DNA from 3 places in the Granulicella tundricola MP5ACTX9 genome. Region 1 is predicted to be linked to each of the others. Evidence: riboswitches for the same ligand, from Rfam matches in the RefSeq annotation. Region 1 holds a riboswitch; each other region holds the start of a gene.
What was found. Region 1 has a riboswitch for cobalamin ahead of ACIX9_RS19040 (TonB-dependent receptor). Riboswitches for the same ligand answer to the same signal wherever they lie in the genome.

Region 1 (3,272 bases):
AGATCGCCATGAGGAGCATGAGGCCTGCGAAGAGCGCCCACGGGAGGAGCTCGCGCATGGGGATGACGGGGATGGAGAGGGGTGCTGCGACGGGGGTGGTTGCGGAATGTGCCATTGTGTTGCCTCCTGGGATCGTGCGTCCCAATGCAGTGCTCGTTCGAATGAGGGAAGGTCTGACTTTCAGCTGCGGGGCAGCCGATTACAGGGGCGCGACCGTGCCGGATTTGCACCGGCTTCTTTGCTCTCATTTCCAGAAGCTAGTCCGAGCCTATGTGCGGCTAAGATCAGTGTCAAGGCGGAGGGGTGGGTTTATGGGGAATTGGACAAAGAGATGACATCAAGGGTGACGTTTATCAGTCATGGGGCTACTGCGGCGGTGAGGGCAGCGAGTTTTCCGCTGGATGAGGGGCTTGAGAGTGGTGAGGGGTCGCGGATTGCTGGGCTGGGGTGGAATGGGCCTCGGGCGCAGGATGTGCTGATGGGTCCGGAGGTGCGGGTGAGGATGACTGCGGAGGGGCTCGGGCTGACGGGGGTGGTGGATGGAGGCCTGCGGGATTTTGACTATGGGGATTGGCGCGGGCTGGGGTTGGGGGAGGTTGAGGGGCGTGATCCGGAGGGGCTGATGGGGTGGCTGACGGATGTGGAGGCGCGACCGCATGGAGGGGAGTCGGTGGCGGGGGTGATAGAGCGGACTGCTCGATGGATGGAGGGGCGGACGGCTGCTGGGCATACGGTGGCGATGACTTGTCCAGGGGTGATCAAGAGTGCGGTGGTGTTGGCGATGGGCGCGCCGGCTGCGGCTTTCTGGCGGGTGGACGTTGCGCCGCTTTCATTGACGGATCTGCGGTGGAATGGACGGGTGTGGACGGTGCGGTGTGTTTCTTGTGCGATCAACTCTGCAGCCGTGCTACTTTGATGAAGTAAAGATCTTGGGTGCCCGCGAGGGCATAACAGGGAAGCCGGTGTAAGTCCGGCATGGTCCCGCCACTGTGATCAGGAACGACCTTTCAGATGCCACTCGGTGAAGAGCCGGGGAAGGCGGAGGGTTAGAGGCTGAAGTCAGCCTCACCTGTCAATCAGGAGACCTACCCAGGATTGGTTTGTGATTCTACCCCGCGTGGAAACGGGGGCGATCGCTCATTCAGCCTGAGCTTTATGCCTCGTTTTCCGTTTATTTGAGGTGCACGTGCTCTTGATGAATGATCGACTTTCCTCTGCCAAGCGGCAGATCCTTCTTGCTTCAATTTTGATTGGTTCAGGCTCCTCGCTTCATGCCGCGACGGGTGGCAGTGTGTCTGGCACTGTGACCGACGCGAGTGGCGCGGTGATTCCGGGGGCGGCTTTGACGCTGGTCAGTGTGGGTCAGCAGACGGTTTACAAGACTGTGGCGAATGGGCAGGGGCTTTACTCGTTTCCGAATCTGCCGGTGGGGCATTATGAGCTGACGATCTCGGCGGATGGGTTTACGCCGCAGCGCAAGTCGAACCTGACGGTGGATACGGACTCGGTGGTGCGGGTGGATACTGAGCTGGCGGTGGGAAACCGGTCGGACAGCGTGACGGTGACGAGTGAGACGGGGATCCAGGTGGAGACGAGCGCGACGCATCTGGGCGAGGTGGTGACGGGCGACCAGATGGCAGCACTCCCGCTGAACGGGCGGAGCTATACGGATCTGCTGTCGATTCAGCCGGGGGTTGCGCCGGTTTCGACGCTGCTGCCGAATGCCGTGATCATGGCGGGGGTGACGGGTGGGATCTCGCCTTCTGGGGATGAGAATCCGGGGAATGTTTCGATCAACGGGCAGCGTGAGTCTTCAAACGGCTTCATGGTGAACGGGGTGGATGTGCAGGAGCACATGAACGGCGGGACTTCCGTGGTGCCGGACCTAGATTCGATCGAGCAGTTCCGGGTGCTGACGAATAACTTCGATCCGGAGTATGGGAACTACAACGGTGGTGTGGTGACGGTGGTGACGAAGTCGGGTGGCGGACGGCTTCATGGTGGGGCGTTCGAGTTCTTCCGGAACACTGCGCTCGATGCGCGGGGGTACTTCGATCCGACGCGGCCGGAGTTCAAGCAGAATCAGTTTGGCGGGACGCTGGGTGGGCCGGTCGGGCATACGAAGCTGTTCTTCTTCGCGGACTACCAGGGGACGCGGGAGACGCAGGGTATCTCGACGGGGAACATCTCTGTTCCGACCGTGGCCGAGCGTACGGGAAATTTTTCGGCGGACGCCGCGGAGTTTACGACCAAGGCGGTGGTGAGTGGGACCTCCATCGACGTGCCTACCGTGGTGAGTGGGCCTTACCTGGCGACCCAAGTGCTTGCGCCGAAGCTGGGGTATTCGGTGGCGAGTGGTGAGCCGTATACCTACCGGGCGGGTGAGTCGATGCCGGTGGACGCTAACAACCTGAACGCCATGCCTGCGAGGTACGGCAGTGACTGTGTGAGCACGACGCAATGCGTGTTTCCGAATCTTTCAATCCCGCAGTCTGCGTGGGGGGCGCCGGGCAAAAGCCTGCTGGGGTTCATTCCTACGCCAAATGCGGGCGATGGATTGTTTTCTACATCGGCTTCAACGCAGACGAACCGGGATGACAAAGGATCGTTCCGGCTGGATGCGGATACTCGCGCTGGAAGGATCTCTGCGTATTACTTCCTGGACGATTACACGCTGGACAATCCTTATCCGGGGTCGCAGGGCGGGGCTTCGATTCCGGGGTTCGATGCGCTGACGATTGGGCGGGCGCAACTGCTCTCTGTGTCCGATACGAAGGTGATTGGGGCGAACTCCGTGAACGAGTTCAATCTGGGGTATTTGCGGTATGCGAATGTGGTTGGGAAGCCGCAGGGCGGGCTGGGCGTGTCATTGGCGTCACAGGGGTTTACGACGGGAGCCGGGACGCCAGGAATCTATGTGCAGGCTCCGGAGTTTGAAGGCGTCGAGAATGTGACGTTTCCTTCGTTCACGATGGGTGTTCCGATTACGAACCTGACACAGGTGAATAACACGTACTACGTCAGCGACGGGTTCTCGCGAGTGTTTGGGGCGCACACGGTGAAGGTGGGAGCGCAGTTTCATGAGGAGCAGGTGAACGAACATCCGAACGCTACGTTCAACGGGACGTTCAATATCAATGGGACGGAGACGGGGTCGGCTTACGCGGATTTGTTGCTTGGGACACCGAGTAACTACACGCAATCGTCTGGGCAGCCGTTCTATCTGCGGAATCATTACCTGGGGGTGTATGCGCAGGATAGCTGGCGGGTTC
Region 2 (3,272 bases), on a different replicon from region 1:
GTTCGGGGTCGCCGGGGCCGAGGCCTACGCCGTAGAGCTTGCCGGGTTGGGATGCTTCGGTCATTCTTGCTCGCTTGCGAGGGCGTTGACGGCTGCGGCGGCGATGGCGCTGCCGCCGCGCCGGCCGTGGACGGTGAGGAATGGGATGTTGAGGGTGCTGTCGGCGAGGGCTTGCTTGGATTCTGCCGCGCCTACGAAGCCTACGGGGATGCCGATGATGAGGGCGGGGTGGGGTGCGCCGTGGGCAAGCATCTCCAGGAGGTGGAAGAGGGCTGTGGGGGCGTTGCCTATGACGACGACTGAGCCTGCGAGGTGGTCGCGCCAGAGCTCGAGTGCGGCGGCGCTGCAGGTGGTCTGGAGCTGGGCGGCTAGGTCGGGGGTGCGGGGGTCGCGGAGGGTGCAGAGGACTTCGTTTTGGGCGGGGAGGCGGGTGCGGGTGACTCCGTTGGCGACCATGTGGGCGTCGCAGAGGATGGGAGCTCCGGCGGCCAGGGCGTCGATGCCTGCGCGCGCGGCGTCTGGGGAGGCCTGGACGAGTGCGGGGAGATCGGTCTGGCCGCAGGCGTGGATCATGCGGACGACGACGCGCGAGAGATTGGGCGGGAAGGCGGAGAGGTCGGCTTCGCGGCGGATGATGGCGAAGGATTCTTTGTAGATGGCTGCGCCGTCTTTGATGTAGGTCATGAAGCGAGTGCCTCGGTGTGGGACTGGAGGATGGAGGCGATGGCTGCGGCGGAGGGCAGGGAGTGGGCTTCGGGATGGTTGGGGAGGCGGAGAGTGTAGCCGGCGGGGGTGGCGATAAGGGCGGCGGAGGCGGAGTGGCGGAGGGCGCATTGCTTCTCGCAGCCGGAGAGGTGGATGGTCCAGCCGGGGATGTGGGGGCGGGTAGCAAGGTAAGTAGCGAGTCGGGCGGCGTCGGCGCGAACGTCTGCGAGGGAGGCATCGCAGCGACTGATGCCGGCGCAGGCGGCTATGCCTTCAAAGCCGTTGGTTGCGTCGAGAGGGAGGCCTAGGGCGGCTAGTTGGGGAGCGATGAGGGCGGCGGCCTTGGGGGTGAGGTTACCGAGGACGATGCCGCGCCAGGGGGCGAGGTGTAGGTCTGCGTTGTGTTGGGTTGCGAGGGTTGCGATGTTGGTGGCTTGAGATGCGGTTAGGTGGCCGAGGGGGATGGAGGGGACTAGATTGAGGTGGCCGGGGGTGAGGGCGGGGTGGGGGCCGATGACGTCTCGTCGAACATCGGGACCGCGAGCCGGGTTCGTCGTGGGTTCGAGGAGGGGGGATAAGGTTTTGAGGAGGGTCTCGAGGACTCCGGGAATTGCGGTGAGGCGTTTGGTGCGGACGGGGACGTTGTGCTGCTTTGCGAGGTCGATGCAGGCTTCAGCGGCGGTCAGCAGGCAGACTACGGCGTCTTCCGGGGCGACGGAGCAGCCGGTGTCTTTGCCGGCGAGCGAGAGGCTGAGGCGATGGGTGCTATCGAAGGCCTGGAGGCCGAGGTCTTCGACCTCATAGGTGAAGCGGGTGGGGTTGGCTTCGATGCCGAAGGTGAACTTGGGGTGAAGCTGCAGGAAAAGATCGTTGGCGATGAGGCGCTGGTCGAGGGCGCGGATGAGGGGGCGGGTGTCGAGGGACGCAGCGGGGTCGATGCCGGCGAAGGGGCTGGTGACAAGGTTGCGGACGCGATCGTGAGCGCTGGAGGGCAGGAGGCCCGCTTCCGTGAGCGTAGTGACGATATACGGGAGGCTGGATGGTTGAATGGCGCGGAGTTGGAGGTTGGAGCGGGAGGTGAGCTCAATCTCTCCGTTGGCGTGGGAGGCCGCGAGAGAAGCCACGGCGGCGAGTTGGGCGGCAGAGATGAGGCCTCCAGGAACGCGGATGCGGATCAGCTGGCCGTCTTTTGCCGGCACGGCGTGGAGGATGCCGGGGCAGAAGTTTTCTCCGAGTCTCATCGTGCGGGGCTCCTGAATCGTTGACTGGATCATCGACTGGACGGTCTGCAAATAGGGACGGGAAGCGGCAGGAGACCGCCACAACCGCCCTCTCCTCGTAGGCGTGTGTCTACATGTTCATCTGAACACGACTCTCGGCAGGTCTTCGGACTTGCAGGCTGCCTACTTGCTCCAGCTTCCCGGTTCATGGCTGAACCAGTGCATGTTCGGAGCGTTCGTTCCTGTCACCGCTGCGGGGCAGTTCCGGATTCTCACCGGATTCCCTCTTCGTCTGCTGAACGAGCAGACACCGGGAGCAAGGTCAGTATAGGTCAGAAAAATGTCGCAATCAATGGAGAGGGCGCTATGAGAGCGTGGAAAGCCTTATTGGAGGCGGATGTGGAGGCCTGCAGAGACACTCCGGGCTAAGTCTGATTTCGCCTTCTAGTTGTCTATTAGGTCGGGTAGCAGACATCAAAGGGGCGGGTCGATGAGCTAGGATGAGCGCAATCTGGCAGCACCTTATTGTCCTTACCGGCTTGACGGCAGTCTGTTTCGTCCGGGCTATGTCTCTATTTACGGGTTCGTTCGTTTCATTCCAGGCATTACGGAGCAGCACACATGCCAGGCAGATTCGTTGAGCGCAAAGGCTCATCCGACCGTGTGGTCCCGGCCTTCTCCCCTGCCGTCGATCCTGCGACAGCCGAGCTTGCCGGGATATCAGAGCCCCGAAGCTATCCGGCTGGCAGCGTGCTGGTGGAGCAAGGCGAGCACCCCAGGCAAGTGATGCTGGTGCGATCCGGCGTCGTACGGTTGAGCTTCACCAATCCGAAGGGGGATGAAATCCTGCTGGGACTCCGATCAGAGGGCTGGTGGGCCGGCGGAGTTCTGGCAGTGCTGAACCTGCCCAGCCTGTGCACGATGGAGACACAGACAGAGTGCCTCCTCTCCTGCTTTTCGCCGGTTCAATTCTGTGTTGAATTAAATCAACGTCCGGCTCTTCAACAACACTTTATGACGTCGCAATGCCGGGAGCTTCTGACGATGCAACAGCACAGCATCCTGAACGGCAGCAGTGCGACGGAACGGCTGAAATCCCTGCAGGATGAGCGAACGAAGTCTGTGTGGCAGACGGTCGACCCAACTCTCATCCTGAGACAAAGCGAGGCCGCAAGACTGCTCTCGATTACGCCGGAACATCTGAGCCGCCTGAAGAAGAGACGACGATCAGATCCATAAGTCGAGGTTCATTCCCAGATCAACTTGCCGCCTGCGATTAGCGCATGCGAATTGACAGCACGGGATGGCACGGACTTCAGCACAGATTGCAACAGCTTTTTATTTATT
Region 3 (3,272 bases), on a different replicon from region 1:
GGAGCCGTCAGCTTCGTCCTGTTCGCCCCATACACGCTGTCCAGGTCGATCAGCGGCGAAGCCGTATTCGCCACCTCATCCGTCTGCACCTCAAACAGGTCCACCGCATTCATCGTCAGGTCGTGGTCGATAAACTGCCCCACAAACGTAAACGCCGCCGGCACCTCCGGGCTCTCGAACACCCCCGGATCGCTCTGCTCCAGCCCCGGGTCCGAGTAACTCACCCCCGTACCCGGAAACGCAATATGCGACATCAAACTCGAAGGAATCGTATAAGCCTTCCCCGGCACCAGGTGCTGGAAGAAGCTCGCCATCGTATTCCCCAGCCCATTCACAAACGTACTAGCGTCCTCAGCAGACATCGCCGCAGCCCCACTGCCCCGCGTCAACATCGGCACCAGCCGCGCCGTCATCATCTCCGTATCGAGCAGCGTATAAACGCCCCCATGCTTCATCAACCCGGTCAGCACCTGCCGCGTCGGGTTGCTCTCATCCAGCACCTCCGGCTTCACCGTAATGGCCTGAACCGCGCGAAACTGCGCCTGCTGCAAAGACTCCGTACGTGAGTTAGCGATTGGCATAAGACCTTATACAACCTCCCCGCTTTTTTCGCCCGTCATTCTGAGCGCAGCGAAGAACCTCCGTAGCTGCTGTTGCTGTTGCAGTTGCCTGTTTTGGCCCGTCATTCAGAGCGAAGCGAAGAGTCTCAGTAGTTGCTTTTGCCCTTGCAGTTGCTTTTGCCGTTGCCGTTGCCGTTGCCGTTCGGATTAGAGGGGGGCTTCAGCCCCCCGTCACGAGGCCCAAAAAGCATGGGGCTTTAGCCCCGGCCCCTTGCTCCTGTCTCCTCCAAGCCCGTCATTCTGAGCGAAGCTCAGAACCTCCGTATTGGCAGTTGCAGTTGCGGTTGCCATTGCCGCTGTCTGTTCTCGCCCACCATTCCTCCCAATGCGGATTACCCTCACCCTTGCCCCCTGACTACCTACCCACCCATCCGTGGTAATCTTCACTCTTAGATTCTGGTGTCGGGAAGGCGGTGAAACTCCGTCACTACCCCGTAACTGTAAGCGCCGAGAGCACGAACAAGCCGCAAGGCAAACCACTGAGCCCGAAGGGCTTGGGAAGGTCGTTCAAGACTCGCTGAAGCGCAAGTCAGGAGACCGGCCAGATCAGCTTTCGGCCCGTTCAGCTCCGTAGGGAGAGCTGAAGAGCACTGCCGCCCGTCTCCACCACCGGAGACCCGTGGGCGCAGCCGCTTCCATCCGTCATTCCCCTTTTTGTTTAGGTATAGCTGCCGCCGGAGCGTATGCACGACACCCCCAAACCCCCGGTCACTCTGATCTTAGGCGGAGCCCGTAGCGGCAAAAGCCACCACGCCCAGAAGCTCGCCGCCCTCTCAGACCGCGTCCTCTTCATCGCCACCGCCACCGCCGTAGACCCGGAGATGAGCGAGAAGATCACCCGCCACCGCCAGGACCGCCAACGCGACCGCCTCGACTGGACCGTCCTCGAAGAGCCCCTCGCCCTCGCCGAAGCCATCCACACCCACGGCCCCGCCCACGATGTCATCCTCATCGACTGCCTCACCCTCTACACCGCCAACCTCCTCACCATCCCCCCCGCCGCCGTCACAGAAAACGTAGCCCTTTTCCTCGAGACGCTCCAGGCCCCACCCCGCCCCATCATCCTCGTCTCCAACGAGGTCGGCAGCGGCGTCGTCCCCTCCTACGCCTCCGGCCGCCAATATAGAGACCTCCTCGGCGAGCTCAACCAGCGCGTCGCCGCCATCGCCACCGGCGTCCTCCTCATGGTCGCCGGCCTCCCCCTCACCATCAAGGCCCGCCAGCAGTGAGCAATCCTTTGCAGACCGCCTTCCTGGTAGCCGGAAACGCCTCCGGCGTAGGCAAAACCACGGTCACCCAAGCCCTCATCGCCGCCCTCCAGCGCCGAGGCCTCGTCGTCCAACCCTTCAAAGGCGGCCCGGACTACCTCGACACCACCCACCACACCCGTCTCGCTGGCCGCCCCGCCCGCAATCTCGACACCTGGCTCCTCCCGCATGAAGCCAACCGAGACCTCTTCACCGCAGCCACGCAAGATGCAGACGCAGCCGTAGTCGAAGGCATGATGGGCCTCTTCGACGGCAAAGACCCTCTCTCCGAGACCGGCTCCTCAGCCGAGATCGCCCGCATCCTGGGTCTCCCCATCATCCTCGTCCTCGACGCCTCCAAGACCGCCCGCTCCATCGCCGCCACCGTCCTCGGCTTCGAGACCTTTGACCCTACCCTCCCCATCGCCGGCGTCATCCTCAACCGCATCGGAGGCCCCCGCCACCTCGCACTCCTCACGGCGGCCATAGAATCCCGCTGTAAAACCCCAGTCCTGGGCAGCCTCCCAAGAACCCCAGAGATCACCATCCCCGAGCGCCATCTAGGCCTACACGCCGCCGCCCAATCCACAGAAACCCTGCAAGCAGAATCCACCCTCCTGGCCGACCTAGCCGAACAGCACTTCAATCTCGAAGCCATCCAGTCCCTGCACCAGCAGGATTTCCCGTTACCCGCCAGTCCCTCGCCCCTAGTCCCTGGTCCCTATATTCCTAGGCCCTCGGCCCTAGGCCCTAGGCCCTGCTTCATCGGCATCCCCCGCGACGAAGCCTTCTCCTTCTACTACGAAGACAACCTGGACCTCCTCCGCTCCGCAGGAGCCACGTTAATCCCCTTCAGCCCCCTGGCCGACGCCGAACTCCCGGAAAATCTCGACGCCCTCTATTTAGGAGGAGGCTACCCCGAACTCCACGCCCAGGCCCTCTCAGAAAACCACTCCCTCCTCACAGACATCCGTAATTTCGCCGCCACCAACCGCCCCATCTACGCCGAGTGTGGCGGCATGATCTATCTGTCAGAATCCATCACCCAACCCAACACCCCCGCAATCCCCCTCACCGGCATCCTCCCCCTCAACATCGAGATGACCCCAAAACTAGTCGACTTCGGCTACGTCACCACCACCTTCACCCGAGACTGCCTCCTCGGCCCCACCGGAACCGTCATCCGGGGCCACAGCTTCCACTACTCCCGCCTCACCAATGAGCCGGAGTTGAACACCGCCTACCACCTCGACTACTCCCTCTCCAAACGCCAGGCACCCGAGGGCTACACCCGTGGCAACATCCTCGCCAGCTACGTCCACCTCCACTTCCGCGCCAACCCCGCAGTCGTCACCAACCTCATCGCCTCCATCGTAGCCGCCCGCCCAGCAGACTCCCTCACCCT

Region 2: it holds a riboswitch for cobalamin, as region 1 does, so the genes downstream of both, cobG (precorrin-3B synthase) here and ACIX9_RS19040 (TonB-dependent receptor) in region 1, are expected to answer to the same signal.
Region 3: it holds a riboswitch for cobalamin, as region 1 does, so the genes downstream of both, cobU (bifunctional adenosylcobinamide kinase/adenosylcobinamide-phosphate guanylyltransferase) here and ACIX9_RS19040 (TonB-dependent receptor) in region 1, are expected to answer to the same signal.

The regions. Positions count from the first base shown of each region.
Region 1 is NC_015057.1:49,286-52,557, forward strand. It holds gene ACIX9_RS19030 (CbtB domain-containing protein) at 1-115, opposite strand, end outside; gene ACIX9_RS19035 (histidine phosphatase family protein) at 344-916, shown strand; cobalamin riboswitch at 915-1,107, shown strand; gene ACIX9_RS19040 (TonB-dependent receptor) at 1,196-3,272, shown strand, end outside.
Region 2 is NC_015065.1:238,542-241,813, reverse strand. It holds gene ACIX9_RS21205 (precorrin-2 C(20)-methyltransferase) at 1-64, opposite strand, end outside; gene ACIX9_RS21200 (precorrin-8X methylmutase) at 61-684, opposite strand; gene cobG (precorrin-3B synthase) at 681-1,946, opposite strand; cobalamin riboswitch at 2,066-2,255, opposite strand; gene ACIX9_RS21190 (Crp/Fnr family transcriptional regulator) at 2,547-3,164, shown strand; gene ACIX9_RS21185 (Crp/Fnr family transcriptional regulator) at 3,173-3,272, opposite strand, start outside.
Region 3 is NC_015064.1:2,367,732-2,371,003, forward strand. It holds gene ACIX9_RS10140 (peroxidase family protein) at 1-581, opposite strand, end outside; cobalamin riboswitch at 978-1,180, shown strand; gene cobU (bifunctional adenosylcobinamide kinase/adenosylcobinamide-phosphate guanylyltransferase) at 1,304-1,849, shown strand; gene ACIX9_RS10150 (cobyrinate a,c-diamide synthase) at 1,846-3,272, shown strand, end outside.